3 regions of the Propionimicrobium sp. BV2F7 genome follow, and region 1 is predicted to be linked to each of the others. Evidence: riboswitches for the same ligand, from Rfam matches in the RefSeq annotation. Region 1 holds a riboswitch; each other region holds the start of a gene.
What was found. A riboswitch is a leader RNA that binds a small molecule or an ion and turns the genes downstream of it on or off. The one in region 1 is predicted to bind cobalamin.

Region 1 (5,490 bases):
CGTCACCATTCGCTGACTCAACTCGGTGATCGAAACCCTAGAAAGCGCCCTGGCCACGATTTCTTGATCGGCGTTATTGCCGTAGCTCGGCAGCGACGAGCCAGCCAGTCGGCCAAGCATTACGTAGTCGTAAACCGAAAGCGCGAGCGTATCCTCGCGCTCTTGGGCCACCACCGAAATTTTTTCGGCGATCTGGCGACGCTTCATTTTCGCGATGTCGTCGCCGTCCACCTCGACGCGACCACCGGCAAGTTCCAGCGCGCGAAACAGCGAAAACAACATGCTGGACTTGCCCGAGCCGTTTGGCCCGACAATGCCGAGCACCTTGCCTGCCGAGGCGCTCAGGTTGACGCCATCGACGACCACCCGATCGCCCCGACAGACACGGATATCAGTTGCTTTAAGCATTTATTTTTGCAGCCTGTTGGCCAGTTCGACGGCGCCGTCAACCGAAAGGGTGGATGGCGGATCGGTCAGAGCGAATGGCAGGAACACTACCTGACCTTCTTGACTTGCTTTCAGGTCTTCTGAACCCGGGAAACTGGCGAACGTGTTTAACGCTTCATTTTCGTCGGGATTCAGTGACAAGACGACAATGTAATCAGGATTTTTGGCAAGTAGATCCTCCATTGAAATTGGGAATACCCTCTTCGGGCCATCGGCGTAAGCGTTTTCGATGCCATTAGCTTCGAAGATCGGCTGCACCATCGAAGATGAATTGAAAGCCGATAACTTATCTGACCCTGGCGTAACGAAGACAGCGACGGCCTTAGCCCCTTTAACTTCCGAGGAAGGTTTGATTTTTTGGATCTGGGCTTCAGAATTTTTCTTAACTTCCTCAGCCTTTTTCTCTACTTGGAATATCTTTCCCATCTTTTCGATTTCGTTATCTACAAGGCCAAAATCTGCGTGATCTAGCTTGTAATTGGGGCAGTAGGAATCTGGTGAATAGAGCGGGACACCTGCTTCTGCCAAGGCCTTTCTGTCGACAGCTTTGTCGTAGCCAATAACCAGATCGACGTTCATGTCCAGGACGGTTTCAGTTGCTACCGTAGAACCACCGGTACCGAGTTTCCCGGACTCAGCTGATTCGATCTTATCCAGCTTTTTCTTAAGCTCTGGGCGAACGTTTTTAATGCGGTCATCACCAGCGCGGAAAACTACTTTATCTAGCACGCCTAGCTCATCGAGGATCGATGAGTTGACGTCTGAGATCATTAACACGCGCTCGGGAGCCTTGTCTAAGGTCAGGGTTTCGTCGCAGCTTTTGACCTGGATTTTTTCGGGTGCCGACGAACTTTCTGCAGCTTTCTTGTCTGCGGCTGACTGTCCGCAAGAAGCTAGCGGGACGGCTAAGGCCAATGCGGCCAGTGCACAAACGAACTTCTTCATTCGTTTACTCCTTTTCTTTTTGTTGTCGCTGGTTACTTCATTCGCCTAACCAGCAAGACGATGAATGGCACGCCAACCATGCCGGTGATTACCCCGATCGGCATTTCAATCGGGGCGAAAGCTATGCGCGCGAACGTGTCGGCGATAACCAAGAAGAATGCTCCCGCAAGGGCGCAGCCAAGCGTCAAAACTCTGTGCGAAGAGCCGACGATCGAGCGCATCACGTGCGGAATAATTAGGCCGACGAAACCTATCGCGCCCGATGATGCCACAGCGATGCCGATTACGGCAGAGACGGGAATCAGGATCGCCAGCCTCGCCTTGGTTGGCTCGATGCCAACCGATTGGGCCGTGCGATCTCCGCTGGACAGGGCGTCGAGAACTGGGCCGAAAAGCGCCACGACAACTGAGAAAATGAGGGCCGTAACAATCAGTGGAACCGCCTGCGACCAGTTAGCGCGGGCAAGCGAGCCAAGCATCCAGAACATGACGGCTTGAGTTGCCTCCGGCGTGCCCGAAGAGAAGATGATGAAGTTGGTTAGAGCCTGGAAGCCGAAGTTGGCCGCTAGGCCGGCGAGAATCAATCGCAGAGACGATCCGGAATTTCCCGTCACCAGAAGCAGAAACAGCGTTGCCGCCAGCGCGCCCGCGAATGCGGCCAAGCCAACCGACCAAGAAGCGATAGACCCGAACAGAATTATCATTGCAGCAGCGCCCGTCGAGGCACCCGAGCTGACGCCTAACACGTACGGTTCGGCCAGGGGGTTGCGCACCACAGCCTGCATCACGGCACCTGCAATGCCCAGGATCGCACCAATAGCCAAGCCCGAGATGATTCTAGGTAGACGGGTCTTCCAGACGATTGCATCCACGTTCTGGCTCCACGTGATGTCGACGTCCAGACTTGGGATGTGACTTTTGATGACGCCGATGACGTCGCCGACGGACACGGCGGCCGGGCCAATAGCGATCGTAACCAATGGCAAAACGAGGACTGCAGCCAGCAAAGCGAAGAGAATCAGCCGTTGGCGGCGCCTCGTCTTGCCGTAAAGCTCGAGTGTCTTTGCGGTGGCTGTATCGCTCACGAATCTTCTTTCTGTTCAAGCCGTCTTGCGCGGCGTACAAAAATATTCGACAGCCCAGGTTTTCGGACTTGTTCGCTAAGCGACTTCACCGTTGCGCGACAGTTCTGGATACAAACCAGAATTCCCCTGTGGCTAACTACATAGAACCTATCAGCAATATGTGAAAATGGACATCCGTATTAAAAATTGCAAAGAAAATCCCGCAGGCATTAGGCGTCTGCGGGATTTTCTTAGTTTATGTGCCGTTAGTCGTGGCCAGAGTCCATCGCGGCGCGGTCGAGAACCTCGCCCTCGGTGGAATCGATGCCGCGGTTCGCGATCTCGCCTGCGCGTCCAGGCTGCAGCTCGCCGAGCAGATCCTGAGTCGCGCCAGCGGTGATCTGACCCTGCGAAGCGTAGGTTTCCAGCTTGCTGCGCGAATCCGCGATGTCCAGGTTGCGCATGGTGAGCTGGCCGATGCGGTCCGTCGGGCCGAAGGCGGCGTCCTCAACGCGTTCCATCGACAGACGATCCGGGTGATAGCTGAAACCCGGGCCGCGGGTGTCCATGATGGAGTAGTCCCAGCCGCGCCGCAGCCTGATGACCACCTCGCCGGTGACGACTGCAGCAACCCAGCGGGCGATGGAATCGCGCGTCATCAGCGACTGCGGATCCATCCAGCGGCCCTCGTAAAGCTTGCGCCCGAGCTTCTGGCCCTCAGCGTGGTAGTTGGCCAGCGTGTCCTCGTTGTGAATCGCATTAATCAGGCGCTCGTAGGCGATCCACAGCAGCGCCATGCCCGGTGCCTCGTAGATGCCGCGGCTCTTCGCCTCGATGATGCGGTTCTCGATCTGGTCGCTCATGCCCAGGCCATGGCGGCCGCCGATCTCGTTTGCCTTAAGCACCAGGTCAACGCGCGAATCGAAGTGCTCGCCGTTGATGGCAACAGGGAAGCCCTCGACAAACTCGATGGTGACGTCCTCGGTGTCGATCTGGACGTCCGGATCCCAGAATTTGACGCCCATGATCGGTTCGACGTCCTCCAGGGATGCATCCAGCAGCTCGAGGGTCTTGGCCTCGTGGGTCGCGCCCCAAATGTTTGCGTCGGTGGAGTAGGCCTTCTCCTTCGAGTCGCGGTAGGGCAGATCGCGCTTGGTCAGCCAAACGCTCATCTCGTCGCGGCCGCCAAGCTCGGAGACGAAGTCCTCGTCCAGCCAAGGCTTGTAGATGCGCAGCTGCGGGTTAGCGAGTAGGCCGTAGCGGTAGAAACGCTCGATGTCGTTGCCTTTGTAGGTGGAGCCGTCGCCCCAAATGTTTACGTCGTCTTCGGCCATGGCGCGAACCAGCAGCGTTCCGGTGACTGCGCGGCCGATTGGAGTGGTGTTGAAGTACGGGCGGCCGGCGCTGGTGACGTTGAACGCGCCACACTGCAGAGCCATCAGGCCCTGATCGACCAGCGATTCCTTGCAGTCGACCAGGCGCGAAAGCTCGGCGCCGTACTGCAGGGCACGGCCGGGAACCGACTCGATATCTGGCTCGTCGTACTGGCCGATGTCTGCAGTGTAAGTGCAGGGAATTGCGCCCTTTTCACGCATCCAAGCCACTGCTACCGACGTATCGAGGCCACCTGAGAAGGCGATGCCAACGCGCTCGCCTGCGGGCAAAGAAGTTAATACTTTAGACACGCCCGCTAGCTTAACGCGCTAAAGTAATAATTTCCACATTGACCGAATAAACTTTCGATAGTTGCGATAGTGACCAACTCGCCTCGAACGGGGGAGTGCTGATTCGCCGCTTATATAGATGTGGAATTTAATCTCGCAAGTGCGTGACAAAATGTGGTCGCTAAGGCATAAAATTCGGCAGCAGGATGAAATTCGTCTCTCCAGCAAGGGGAAACGCGTTTAGATTGCAAACTTACTAATCCAGCAGCCACGTCTTGTCGCGGTGTGACTAGATGAAAACCGGCCGACGCCCAAACGGACGCCGGCCGGCAACTAATAGAAATAATTATCGAGGCTGGTCGACTGCCAAAACGATCTTGCCCATCAACTGGCCAGAGTCGAGCATCTCGTGAGCCTCAGCCGCATTCTCCATCGGGAAAACGGTAATATCAGGCAACGAGAGAGTCTCATCCTCGTAAAGCGGCCAAATCTTTTCGCGAACAGCCTGGGCGATTTCTGACTTCTGCTCAGTCGGACGGAACCGCAAGCTCGTCGCCGTGATGGTGCCGCGCTTGTTGAGCAGCTTGCCGATGTTTAGCTCACCCTTGACGCCCTTCTGCATGCCGATGATCACCATGCGCCCATCCTGAGCCAGGCAATCGACATTCGGCTGCAGATATTTAGCGCCAATGATGTCCAGGATCACGTCCACGCCCTTGCCGTCGGTCGCGTTCTTGACGCGCTCGGGCCAGTCCGTGTTGTAGTCGATGACGACGTCTGCGCCCAACTCGCGGCAGTAGTCCAGCTTCGCTTCGGACGCCGTCGTGATGACGCGCACGCCCATGTACTTTGCGTACTGGATTGCGAACGCGCCGATGCCGCCTGCGCCGCCGTGCACCAAGAACGTCTCGCCTTTGCGCAGGTGGACGCGCTCCAAGTTGCTCAGCACAGTGGCGGCAACCTCGATCAGGGCCGCAGACTCGACAAGCTCGACGTTGTCCGGCGGTGGAATCAGCTGGCCGGCCGGCGCAACGAAATATTCCGCGTAGGCGCCGCCCGAAAGCAGCGCGACAACCGGGTTACCCGGCGCAAAATTGTCTACGCCCTCACCGACGGACTCGACGACGCCGGAAGCCTCCAAACCCAGCACGTTCGTGACGCCCTTCGGCGGAGGATAGTAACCGCGGCGCTGCAGTGAATCGGCACGGTTGATGCCTGCAGCCACCGTCTTAACTAGCACTTCACCAGGGCCTGGTTTGGGGGTGGCCACCTCCGTCCACTGCAGAGTTTCAGGTCCACCCTCTTGGGTCTGTGTAATTGCATGCATACATCTAGCGTGCCATCCCTTGGAAACTTTGCGTGCGCTAACA
Region 2 (5,490 bases), on a different contig from region 1:
TCATCTTGGCGGCCTTCTTGCCGTGGCCGGTGCCAACAGTGACGGTTCGCTGACTTGGGACGGCGTCGCCACCGGCGAAGATGCCGGGCACGGAGGTCATCAGCGTGACGGGGTTCACCTTTAGGGTGTCGCCGTCGAAGTCGAGGCCGTCGATGTTGTGCAGGAACGCAGTGTCGGAAACCTGTCCGAGCGCCATGATGACGGTGTCCGCGGGCAGCTTCTCAAATTTGCCGGTGCCGTGCGGGCGGCCGTCCTCGTCGAGCTCCATGACCTCGACCATGACGTCGTCGGCCACCTCGCTGATGGTTCGCAACCAGTGCACCTGGACGCCCTCGCGTTCGGCCTCCTCGAGCTCCTCGCGGTGAGCAGGCATGTGCTCTTCGTTGCGTCGGTAGATGATGACGGCCTCTTCAGCGCCCATGCGACGGGCGGTACGGGCAGCGTCCATTGCGGTGTTACCGCCACCATAAACAGCGACCCGGCGACCGATCCTGGGTTTCTCGCCACTGGCCACATCACGCAGGAAGTCGACGGCGTCCACCATCTTTTCCGCATCCATGCTCGGAATATCGACGCGCTTGGACAGGTGAGCACCTACCGCGATAAACGACGCGTCGAAGTTGCCCGCGCTCTGCTCGGCCTGCAGGTCCGTTACGGTGTGGTTCAGGTGGATCTTGATGCCCAGGTTCTTGAGGCGCTCGACTTCGGCGTCGACAATCTCGCGAGGCAGACGGTAGGCCGGGATGCCGTAACGCATCATGCCACCGACCTTCTCACCGGAGTCGAAAATCTCGACCTCGTGGCCGAGCCTGGCCAGGTGGTAGGCGGCCGAAAGACCGGATGGGCCGGCACCGACGACCATCACTCGCTTACCCGTGTGCGTCACAGGCTTCTGGAACGTCCAGCCACGCTCGATGGCCAGGTCTCCCAGATAGCGCTCGACGGAATGGATAGAGACCGAAGAATCGAGGTCTGCACGGTTGCACGCGGTTTCGCAGGGGTGGTAGCAAACGCGTCCGTGAATGGCCGGGAAGGGGTTGTCGCGCACCAGCTGGCGCCACGCGGCCTCTTCTTTACCTTCTTTAATAAGGCGCAGCCACTCTTGGATGTTCTCGCCGGCGGGGCAGGCATTGTTACAAGGTGGCAGCAGGTCTACGTAAATCGGGATCTGCGTGCGAACTGGGCCGATTTTCGACGTGCCCAAAGCCAGGTCTGGAACCGCAGTCACGTCTGTGCGCTGCGTCACCTCGTTTGCAAGTTCACTCATTTTGCTCCGCTCTAAAACTTCTTCTGAAACCCCCTTGTTAGGCACTTTTGCAGGTGCGATGCGAGGGTCATCCAGCAGATTCAGAGTACACCGCTAGACAGACAGAAAATATAACTTGAGTAGCAGTTGCAGCAAGGGAAAACTATTACTTAGGTCTAGTGAACCTATAAACAAAACGGATTCATTTCCTATATTTCGGTTATGTAATCATCTAACAAGCAATTGTCTGCAATCATTCATTCGCCATAGGCAACAATTCCGACGATGACTTGCACACATATAGGTGAAGTTGCCAGAACTGATCTGAACTATGGCCAAGCTCAAACAGGTATTCATGTAGGATCGCCACGTGAATAACATTTCATCAGACCACGAAACCCGCGGCATATCGCATAGCGCCACCAGCGCAGACGACGCGCACCGCGGCGAGATCATGTCTCGCGTAGGCCGATATGGAGTAACCAGCGGTTACGTGAATACCAAAGGCGATTGGATCAAGACACCAACAAAGACGTTAGAGCTAGTCGCAAACAGGTTTGATACTTCCGTACCGCTAGACAACGAAAACGGCCCGCTGGTATGCAGCCCGGGTCGCTACCACCCAGAACTCTATGGAACGCTAATCCTAGAGAACGGGCATCACTACCGTGCCGAAGGCCTGGTGGACATGCCCGGATACCACATTCTTTACAACGACGCCGGCGTCCGCCGCTTCGTCATCTGCACGCCTGAAAAAATTCAGACCCCACAGCGTAGTTGGGGTTGGCAGATTCAGCTTTATTCGGCACGCTCCCGCTCTTCTTGGGGCATCGGTGATTTCCGCGACCTCGCGCTGATCTGCCGCATCGCCGCCATGCAGGGCGCGAGCTGCGTGCAGGTCTCGCCAGTCCACGCCATCGGCCCGACCGAGCACCCGCAGGCATCGCCATACTCGCCCGCGTCCAGGATCTTCCTGAACGTCCTACACATCGCACCGGGCGACGTCCTCGGCGCCGAGCATGTAGACCTGACCGACCTCGCGGAGGCAGGCTGCAAGCTAAACAAGGAACGCATGATCGACCGTGCAGCCGTCTGGAAGCTGAAGCGCGAGGCGCTGCTGCGCATCTGGAAGGCCGTCCGAAACGACCCGAACATCGAGCGAGACGCCTGGTTCGAGCAGTGGGGCAAGAAGCTTTCCGACTTCTCCACCTGGTCCGCCATCGCCGAAAAGTACGGCACCGACTGGCGCAAATGGCCGAAGGAATACCAGAATATTTCCTCCGACGCGGTTGCCGAATTCGTCAACGAGAACTCCGACCTCATCGATTTCCACAGCTGGATGCAGTGGGTTGCCCACGTCCAGTACGCTGCCGCTTGCCGCGAGGGTGTAGACGTCATCGCGGACCTGGCCGTTGGTTCCGACTCGGCCTCCCAAGACGCCTGGATCAATCAGGACATCCTCGAGTTCGACTTCGAGATCGGCGCTCCCCCGGATAGCCACAACATCGAGGGTCAGCGCTGGGGCTTGCCGCCGTTCAACCCGCAGAAGCTCGCGGAGGTGGATTTCAAGCCGTTCATCGATATGGTTCGCGCCACCCTGCGCGACGCCGGCGCGATGCGCATCGACCACGTCATGCAGCTCTGGCGCCTCTACTGGGTGCCGGTTTCCGGCAGCGCGGCCGACGGCGTCTACATCCACTACCCGGTGGACGCCATGCTTGCCATCATCAGGCTGGAATGCTACCGCCAGAACAGCTGGGTTGTTGGCGAGGACATGGGCACCGTAGCGGGCGGCGTGCGCGAGACGATGGAAGAAATCGGCATGCTGGGTAACCGCTCCGCAATGCGCACCCCGGTTCGCGAGTTCCCGACCCTGGGAGTGGGCACCAGCTCCACACACGACCAAGTGACGGTCGCCGGCCTAGCAACCGGTTTCGACGTCTCCGAGCTGAAGCGCATCGGCAAGAGCGCAGACTGGGCGCAGGTCGAGAGCACCCGCCAGGTGCTATGCGAGATGGCTCACGTCGACCCGACGAAGCCGCTCAACCAGATCACCCGCGACGACGTCCAGTCGATGATCATCGAGCGCTACCGGATGCTGCGCGACGCACCGAGCCGAGTCGTCCTGCTCAACCTGGACGATGCTGCCAGCGTCAAGGAGCGTCCGAATATGCCCGGCACCATCGACCAGTACCCGAACTGGCGCATCGCGCTGCCCCGCCCGGTGGACGACATCATGACGTCGTCGCTTGCCGACGAGCTGGTCAGCGTCATCGAGCAGGGACGCAAGCTAGATAAATAAGTTAGAAAAAGTATCGGGCCGCAAGATTCTTGCGGCCCGATACTTTTTGCCCCAAATTAACTCTTCATAAGGTTGGGAGTGGTTGGGATATCGCGCTAGGCTTGACGGAGTCGACACGAGTCGACGACGAGACGCTTGCGAAGCCGGTGAGAACCCGGCGCTGTCCCGCAACGGTATCTGCGCGCGGCGCGCAGTTAGCCCGGTCGCCAAGCCGATCGTCCCCACAGCGAAACACCCTCGAGGTTAGGGTGGCTAGGAGATTTAGTGAATTTTCCACGGCTACTTGGCATTGGCGTCGGCCCGGGGGATCCCGATTTAATTACTGTCAAAGCATTGAAGGCGCTGCGCAATTGCGACGTCATTCTTGTGCCATCCACCGAAGCTAGCGGCAGCAATGCCGGGCGCGCGGAGACCATCATCACGGCTGCTTCCCCCGAGATGGCCGAGAAGATCGTGCGCGTGCCGTTCACGATGAAAGACCCAACAGGCGTCACCACCCGCAGAATGACCAACTGGCAGACGTCCGCGGCCGTGGCCATCGAACAGTTCGAGGCGGGCGCCAAGCAGATCGGTTTCGCGACCATCGGCGACCCTTCTGTGTATTCCACGTTCAGCTATCTTGTTGCCAGCGTGCGCGAGAAGATAGAGGTTGAGGTGGAGGTCATCCCCGGCATCACGGCGATGCAGGCGCTCGCGGCCGCCTCGAAGACCCCGCTTTGCGAGGGCGACGAAGTGCTGGCGCTCGTGCCGCTGAAGAAAGGCATCGACCAGCTCGTCGAGGTTTCCGAGGTGGCCGACACCTGCGTGGTTTACAAGGCCGGACGCCACTTCGCCGCGCTGAAAGAGCACCTGAACGAGGTGGGCGAGGACGCCGTCGTCGGCAGCAATGTTGGGCTGCCCGAAGAAGAAATTTCATTGGTCAGCGAGCTGGATGAGGCGCCGTACTTCACCAGCGTTTTGTGGCCGCCGAAGCGCAACGGACTAGGAGAACGACTGTGACTGGCAAGGTAGTTTTCGTCGGTGCGGGCCCGGGTGCCCCCGACTTGATCACGGTGCGCGGCGCCGAGACCATCGCGAACGCGGACATCATCATTTGGGCGTCGTCGCTGGTTAACCCCGAGGTCGTCGCCCGCCACAAGGAGGGCGCAGAGCTGATTGATTCGGCCTCCGCGTCCCTGGAGGACATACTCCCCTACTACGAGCGCGCTCGCGACGAGGGTATTCTGGTTGCTCGCGTTCACACCGGAGACCCCTCCATATATGGCGCAACCGCAGAGCAGCGCCAGGTTCTCGACGAGATGGGCGTGCCCTACGAGACTATCCCGGGCGTATCCGCGTTTTCTGCTGCTGCGGCGATGAGCGACGTCGAGATCACCCTGCCCGAGGTTTCGCAGTCGCTTATCCTGACCCGTCTGGAGGGTGGCCGCACCCCGATGCCGCCGAAGGAAAATGTCCGCGACTTCGCCTCGCACGGCACGACGATGGCGCTTTACCTTTCGGCAGCACGTTCGAAACAACTCCAGGAGGAGTTACTGGCCGGCGGCTACCCCGAGGATACCCCGGTGATTATCGGCTACCAGGTCACCTGGCCCGACCAGTTCATGGTTCGCTGCAAGCTTTCCGAGCTCGAGTCGACTATGAAGGCCCACAAGCTGTGGAAGCACACGGTCATTTTGGTTGGCCCCGCCCTCAGTGAGGAGCGCATGGTTAAACGCTCGCACCTCTACCACCCCGGTTTCAGACACGAATACCGCCCTGCGGACCCGAAGGCCGCAGCGGATCTGCGCGATAAGGGCGCAGAGGCGCTCTGAGCCCGCCGCGCGAAAGGACAACACATGATTACCGTTTACGGATTCATCGCCGAGCCCTCCGAAGAGCTTCGTAGGGACGCCGCAGACGCCGACCTGGTGGTGGGCGGTAGGCGTCACCTGGACGCGCTAGG
Region 3 (5,490 bases), on a different contig from region 1:
GCGCACATCGTCGGCCCGCAGGCGACTTCTCTGCTGCAGCCGATTATTTCCGCAATGGTGGCCGGTCTTAGCGCCAGGGAGGCAGCGGACAGGCAGTTCTGGCCGCACCCGGCGCCCGTCGAGGTCGTGGAAAATGCGCTGCTCGGCGTCGCAGAAGAAGCCGAAAAACTAAACGCCTAGGCAGGACTATTGCGTCCTTTAGGGCGAGTTATGAAAGTGGTGGTGTCAACCGTATTTAGCGAGCGGGCCTGCGGGGCGTACACTTTTTGAGGTTTAACTTAAAGGAGACTGATGCCAGTACGTGAAGATCTACGTAACATCGCTATCGTCGCACACGTCGACCATGGCAAAACTACGCTCGTTGACGCCATGCTTTGGCAGTCTGGTGTTTTCCGAGAGGGCGCGGATGTTGCCACACGGGTGATGGATTCGATGGATCTTGAGCGCGAAAAGGGCATCACCATTCTCGCTAAGAACACCGCAATACGTCACAACGTTGGCGGCGCCGAGGCGGTCATCAACATCATCGATACCCCCGGTCACGCTGACTTCGGCGGCGAGGTTGAGCGCGGCCTAGAGATGGTTGACGGCGTTCTGCTACTCGTCGACGCATCGGAGGGCCCGCTGCCGCAGACTCGCTTCGTGCTCAGCAAGGCACTGGAAAAGAAGCTGCCGATCATCGTTGTTATCAACAAGGTGGATCGTCCTGACGCCCGCATCGAGGCCGTTGAGGAGGAAACCTACGAGCTGTTCCTAGACCTAATCGCTGACGACGACGAGACGGGTCTCGACTTCCCGGTCGTCTACGCCTCCGCCAAGGCCGGTAAGGCATCTTTGAACCGTCCCGCAGACGGTGAACTGCCCGACAGTAACACGCTCGAGCCGCTGTTCAAGGTGATCATGGACACCATCCCTGCTCCGACCTACGAGGAAGGCGCGAGCCTGCAGGCCCACGTAACAAACCTCGATTCCTCGCCGTACCTTGGCCGCCTAGCGCTTTGCCGCATCGTCGCAGGTGAAATCACCCGAGGCCAGACGGTCGCCTGGATCCGTCGTGACGGCTCGGTCAAGAACGTTAAACTTTCCGAGCTCCTGATGACCGATGGTCTGGAGCGCGTCTCCGTAGAGAAGGCAGGCCCTGGCGACATCATCGCAGTCGCTGGCATCGACGAGATCACCATCGGTGAAACTCTCGCCGACCCGGAGAACCCGGTTGCTTTGCCGCTTATCCACGTCGACGAGCCTTCGATTTCAATGACCATCGGTATCAACACCTCGCCGCTTGCCGGGCGTTCCGGTACTCAGCTGACGGCTCGTCTGGTTAAGAACAGGCTCGACGCCGAGCTCATCGGTAACGTATCCATCCGTGTTCTGCTCACCGAGCGCCCAGACACCTGGGAGGTTCAGGGCCGTGGTGAGCTGCAGCTCGCCGTCTTGGTGGAGATGATGAGGCGCGAAGGCTTCGAGCTTACCGTCGGTAAGCCGCAGGTCGTCACCCAGGAGATTGACGGAGTAACTCAGGAGCCGACCGAGCGCCTGACCATCGACATCCCCGAAGAGCACCTTGGAGCAGTCACCGAGCTGCTTGGTCAGCGCAAGGGGCAGCTCGAGAAGATGTCGAACAACGGTTCCGGCTGGGTTCGCCTGGAATACGTAGTGCCTAGCCGTGGCATGCTCGGTTTCCGCACTGAGTTCCTGACTAACACTCGAGGCACCGGCATTATGAACCACGTCTTCGAGGGCTACACGCCTTGGGTTGGCACGCTGCGCACCCGTCAGACCGGGTCGCTGGTTGCTGACAGGCAGGGCACCGTCAATAGCTATGCATTGTTCAACCTGCAAGAGCGCGGCACTCTGTTTGTTGCTCCGGGCGACGACACCTACGAGGGCATGGTTGTCGGCGAGAACTCTCGTCCCGACGACATGGATGTCAACCCCACCAAGGAAAAGCATTTGACCAACATGCGTTCGGCCACCGGCGACGAGCTTGAGCGGTTGATTCCGCCACGCAGGATGAGCCTGGAGCAGTCGCTGGAGTATTGTGCTGCCGACGAGTGCCTAGAGGTCACCCCGGACGTTGTTCGCGTCCGCAAGGTTCTGCTGGACGCTCGCGACCGCGCGAAGGCCCGCAACCGAGCTAAGAACTCTTAATCGAATAAACTCTAAACGTGTGGGTCATGCTTTCGGGCGTGGCCCACATCTTTATTAATTTGCCCACTCCGCACGAACGCGCATCGACTATTTTGGCCCATTCGGCGGACGCAAGAATCTTTTCGTTTAACCGGTTCGATGGTGTGTCCGGGTGGATATGGCACAAGATCAGGAGTACCTTATCTAGTGCTGGTTCACCACAGTGGCCACTAGATGCAGTGGTTTTGGGGTGACGCAAGAGGGAATCCGGTGAGAATCCGGAGCTGTCCCGCAGCGGTAATAGGGAACGAACGGCGAACAGAAGCACTGGCTGAAAAAGGCTGGGAAGCGCGCTAAGTAGGTTTTAGCCCTTAAGTCCGAATACCTGCCGGCATATCGCAAAGAGGTTTTGCGATTTAATCCGAGCTTCGAGGAGAAAGCATGTCGGTTGAAACGCGCGCGCACACGCACGTCATTACCCCAATTTCTATTCACAAGCGCGATGGCAGGGTCGTCGATTTCGATCTAGGCAAGGTCATCGACGCGCTGACCAAGGCATTCGCCGCCACGGATCAAGACAACCCCAAGCAGCACGCACATCAGGTTTCGTTCGGAGTGCTCGCAGAGTTGCAGCGTCGCGAGCTGAGCACCCCGAGCGTCGAGGATGTGCAGAACATCGTCGAGGACACCCTGATGCGCTACGGCTATCCTCACACCGCGAAGGCCTACATTCTTTACCGCAACGAGCGCACTCGCGCCCGGGAGGCGCAAAACCGCCTGATGCAGTCGTTCGACAAAATCACCTTCGGCGCCGAGATATCGGATGCTCAGCGCGAGAATGCCAACGTCGACGCAAATTCCGCAATGGGCACCATGCTCCAGTATGGTTCCGAATCGGCCAAGCAGTTCAACATCCTTCGGGTGCTTAACCCTGATCACGCCGCGGCTCATGTCGCAGGCGATATTCACATTCACGACCTAGACTTCCTGACGCTGACCATGACCTGCTGCCAGATCAGCCTTCGCGATCTGTTCAAGGGTGGCTTCTCAACTGGCCACGGCGTCATCCGTGAGCCCAAGTCGATCACCTCTTACGCCTCGCTGGCCTGTATTGCGATCCAGTCCAACCAGAACGATCAGCATGGCGGCCAGGCGGTGCCGAACTTCGACTACGACATGGCCGATGGCGTGCGCATGACCTTCAATTCCATCTACCGCTCGAACCTCGCGAAGGCGTTCAGGCTTTTCGGTGCCGAAGAAGCCGCCGAAAAACTAGGTGATGTCGAGCTGCGCGCAAGGCTTTCTGCCACCGACGACGTTTTGAAGCAAGAGGCCGAAGAGCTCTCGGAGGCACTCGGAATCGAGTTAAAGACCGTTGTCAAGGTGCAGAAATTCGCTCTTAAAGAGGCCGAAACCGAGACTCGTCGTGCCACCTATCAGGCCATGGAAGCCTTCCTGCACAACCTGAACACTATGAATTCCCGTGCGGGGGCGCAGACTCCGTTCTCTTCAATCAACTTCGGAACGGACGTCAGCGCGGAGGGCAGGCTCGTCATGCAGCAGCTGCTGCTGGCGACGGAGGCAGGGCTGGGCCACGGCGAAACCGCGATCTTCCCGATCCAGATTTTCCGTGTCGCAGAGGGCGTAAACCTGAACCCCGGCGACCCGAATTACGACCTCTTCCAGCTGGCCTGCAGGGTCAGCGCCAAGAGGCTGTTCCCGAACTTCTCGTTCCTGGACTCGCCCTTCAACCGGCAGTACTACAAGCTCGGCCACCCGGAAACCGAGGTCGCATACATGGGCTGCCGTACGCGCGTCATGGGCAACGTCGCCGACCCCACACGCGAGATCACTCACGGACGTGGCAACTTGTCCTTCACGTCGATCAACCTGCCGAGACTGGCGATCGAAGCTAGGGGATCTATCTCCGAGTTCTTCAAGAGCCTAGATTCCGAAATCGATCTGGTCATCGACCAGCTACTCGAGCGACTAGCCATCCAAAGCAAGCGTCGAGTCTGCAACTTCCCGTTCCTGATGGGGCAGGGCGTCTGGATCGACTCTGAGAAGCTCGATTGGAAGGATCAAGTGGCGGAAGTGCTAAAGCACGGCACCTTAGCCATCGGCTTCATCGGCTTGGCCGAGACCCTGATAGCGCTGATCGGCGAGCATCACGGCCAGTCGGAGAAGGCCCAGGCGCTGGGGCTGGAGATCGTCCGCCAGATGCGTCGTCGCACGGACGAAGCCGCAGAGAAATACCGGCTCAATTTCTCGTTGATTGCCACTCCCGCCGAGGGGCTGTCAGGGCGCTTCGTCCGCATGGATAAGGAGCGCTACGGCGACATCGAGGGCGTCACCGACAAGGACTACTACACCAACTCGTTCCACATTCCGGTGGCATTCAACATCAGCGCCTTCGACAAAATCCGCCTCGAGGCTCCCTACCACGAGCTGACCAACGGCGGGCACATCTCCTACATCGAGCTTGACGGCGACCCAACCAAGAACCTCAGTGCATTTGAGGCCGTCGTAAGGCAGATGTATGCGTCTGGAATTGGCTACGGGGCCATCAACCACCCGGTCGACCGCGACCCGGTTTGCGAGTTCACCGGATGCATCGATGATGAGTGTCCGAACTGTGGCCGTCACGAAACTCCCGATAAGCCGTTTGACCGCATCCGCCGTATCACCGGATATCTAGTTGGCACCCTCGACCGCTTCAACGACGCCAAGCGCGCCGAAGAAGCAGACCGCGTCAAGCACGGCTCAAGAAGCCCCCTGATCTAGTGGTCAAGATCAGGGTCGCGGGCACCTTGAGTGATTCCATCGTGGACGGGCCCGGCCTGCGCTACGTGGTGTTCACTCAGGGTTGCCCGCTTGCTTGCAAGGGGTGCCACAACCCGGCGACTTGGGACAACAACGGTGGCAAAGAGTTAGACGTTGAGCAGATTTGCGCGGATATGTTCGCAAATCCGATGCTGACCGGTCTGACGCTCTCAGGTGGAGAACCCAGCCTGCAGGCCGGTGCTTGCGCACTGCTAGCTAAAGCCGCAAAGTCTAGGGGCATGAGCGTGTGGTCTTACTCGGGATACCGAATCGAGCGGCTGCTCGAACGCTCACGCACACAACCCGATATCCTCGCATGGCTGAATGCTCTCGACGTGTTGGTGGATGGCCCTTTCGTTCTAGCTAAGAGAACGTTGAGCCTTCCTTGGCGCGGCTCCACCAATCAGCGACTGATTGATGTGCCAGCAACACTATTGGCCGGCGTGGCAGTGGAATGCGCTAAAACGAATATCGAAAGCTATTCACAAAATTAAGCACCAAGGGTACCCTTAGTTGAGAATCGTTTTCTTTTTAACT

Region 2: linked by a shared signal. The riboswitch ahead of cobI (precorrin-2 C(20)-methyltransferase) and the one ahead of HMPREF1255_RS05895 (iron ABC transporter permease) in region 1 are both predicted to bind cobalamin.
Region 3: linked by a shared signal. The riboswitch ahead of HMPREF1255_RS07715 (anaerobic ribonucleoside triphosphate reductase) and the one ahead of HMPREF1255_RS05895 (iron ABC transporter permease) in region 1 are both predicted to bind cobalamin.

What each region holds. Positions count from the first base shown of each region.
Region 1 is NZ_AZIS01000004.1:333,940-339,429, reverse strand. Features, by position in the region: gene HMPREF1255_RS05905 (ABC transporter ATP-binding protein) at 1-408, opposite strand, end outside; gene HMPREF1255_RS05900 (ABC transporter substrate-binding protein) at 409-1,392, opposite strand; gene HMPREF1255_RS05895 (iron ABC transporter permease) at 1,425-2,411, opposite strand; cobalamin riboswitch at 2,513-2,642, opposite strand; gene argG (argininosuccinate synthase) at 2,723-4,141, opposite strand; gene HMPREF1255_RS05885 (NAD(P)H-quinone oxidoreductase) at 4,467-5,447, opposite strand.
Region 2 is NZ_AZIS01000005.1:53,841-59,330, reverse strand. Features, by position in the region: gene HMPREF1255_RS06735 (NAD(P)-binding protein) at 1-1,267, opposite strand, end outside; gene malQ (4-alpha-glucanotransferase) at 1,617-3,548, shown strand; cobalamin riboswitch at 3,643-3,771, shown strand; gene cobI (precorrin-2 C(20)-methyltransferase) at 3,813-4,547, shown strand; gene cobM (precorrin-4 C(11)-methyltransferase) at 4,544-5,359, shown strand; gene cbiE (precorrin-6y C5,15-methyltransferase (decarboxylating) subunit CbiE) at 5,384-5,490, shown strand, end outside.
Region 3 is NZ_AZIS01000005.1:282,813-288,302, forward strand. Features, by position in the region: gene HMPREF1255_RS07705 (FAD-dependent oxidoreductase) at 1-180, shown strand, start outside; gene typA (translational GTPase TypA) at 292-2,151, shown strand; cobalamin riboswitch at 2,325-2,538, shown strand; gene HMPREF1255_RS07715 (anaerobic ribonucleoside triphosphate reductase) at 2,572-4,914, shown strand; gene nrdG (anaerobic ribonucleoside-triphosphate reductase activating protein) at 4,923-5,447, shown strand.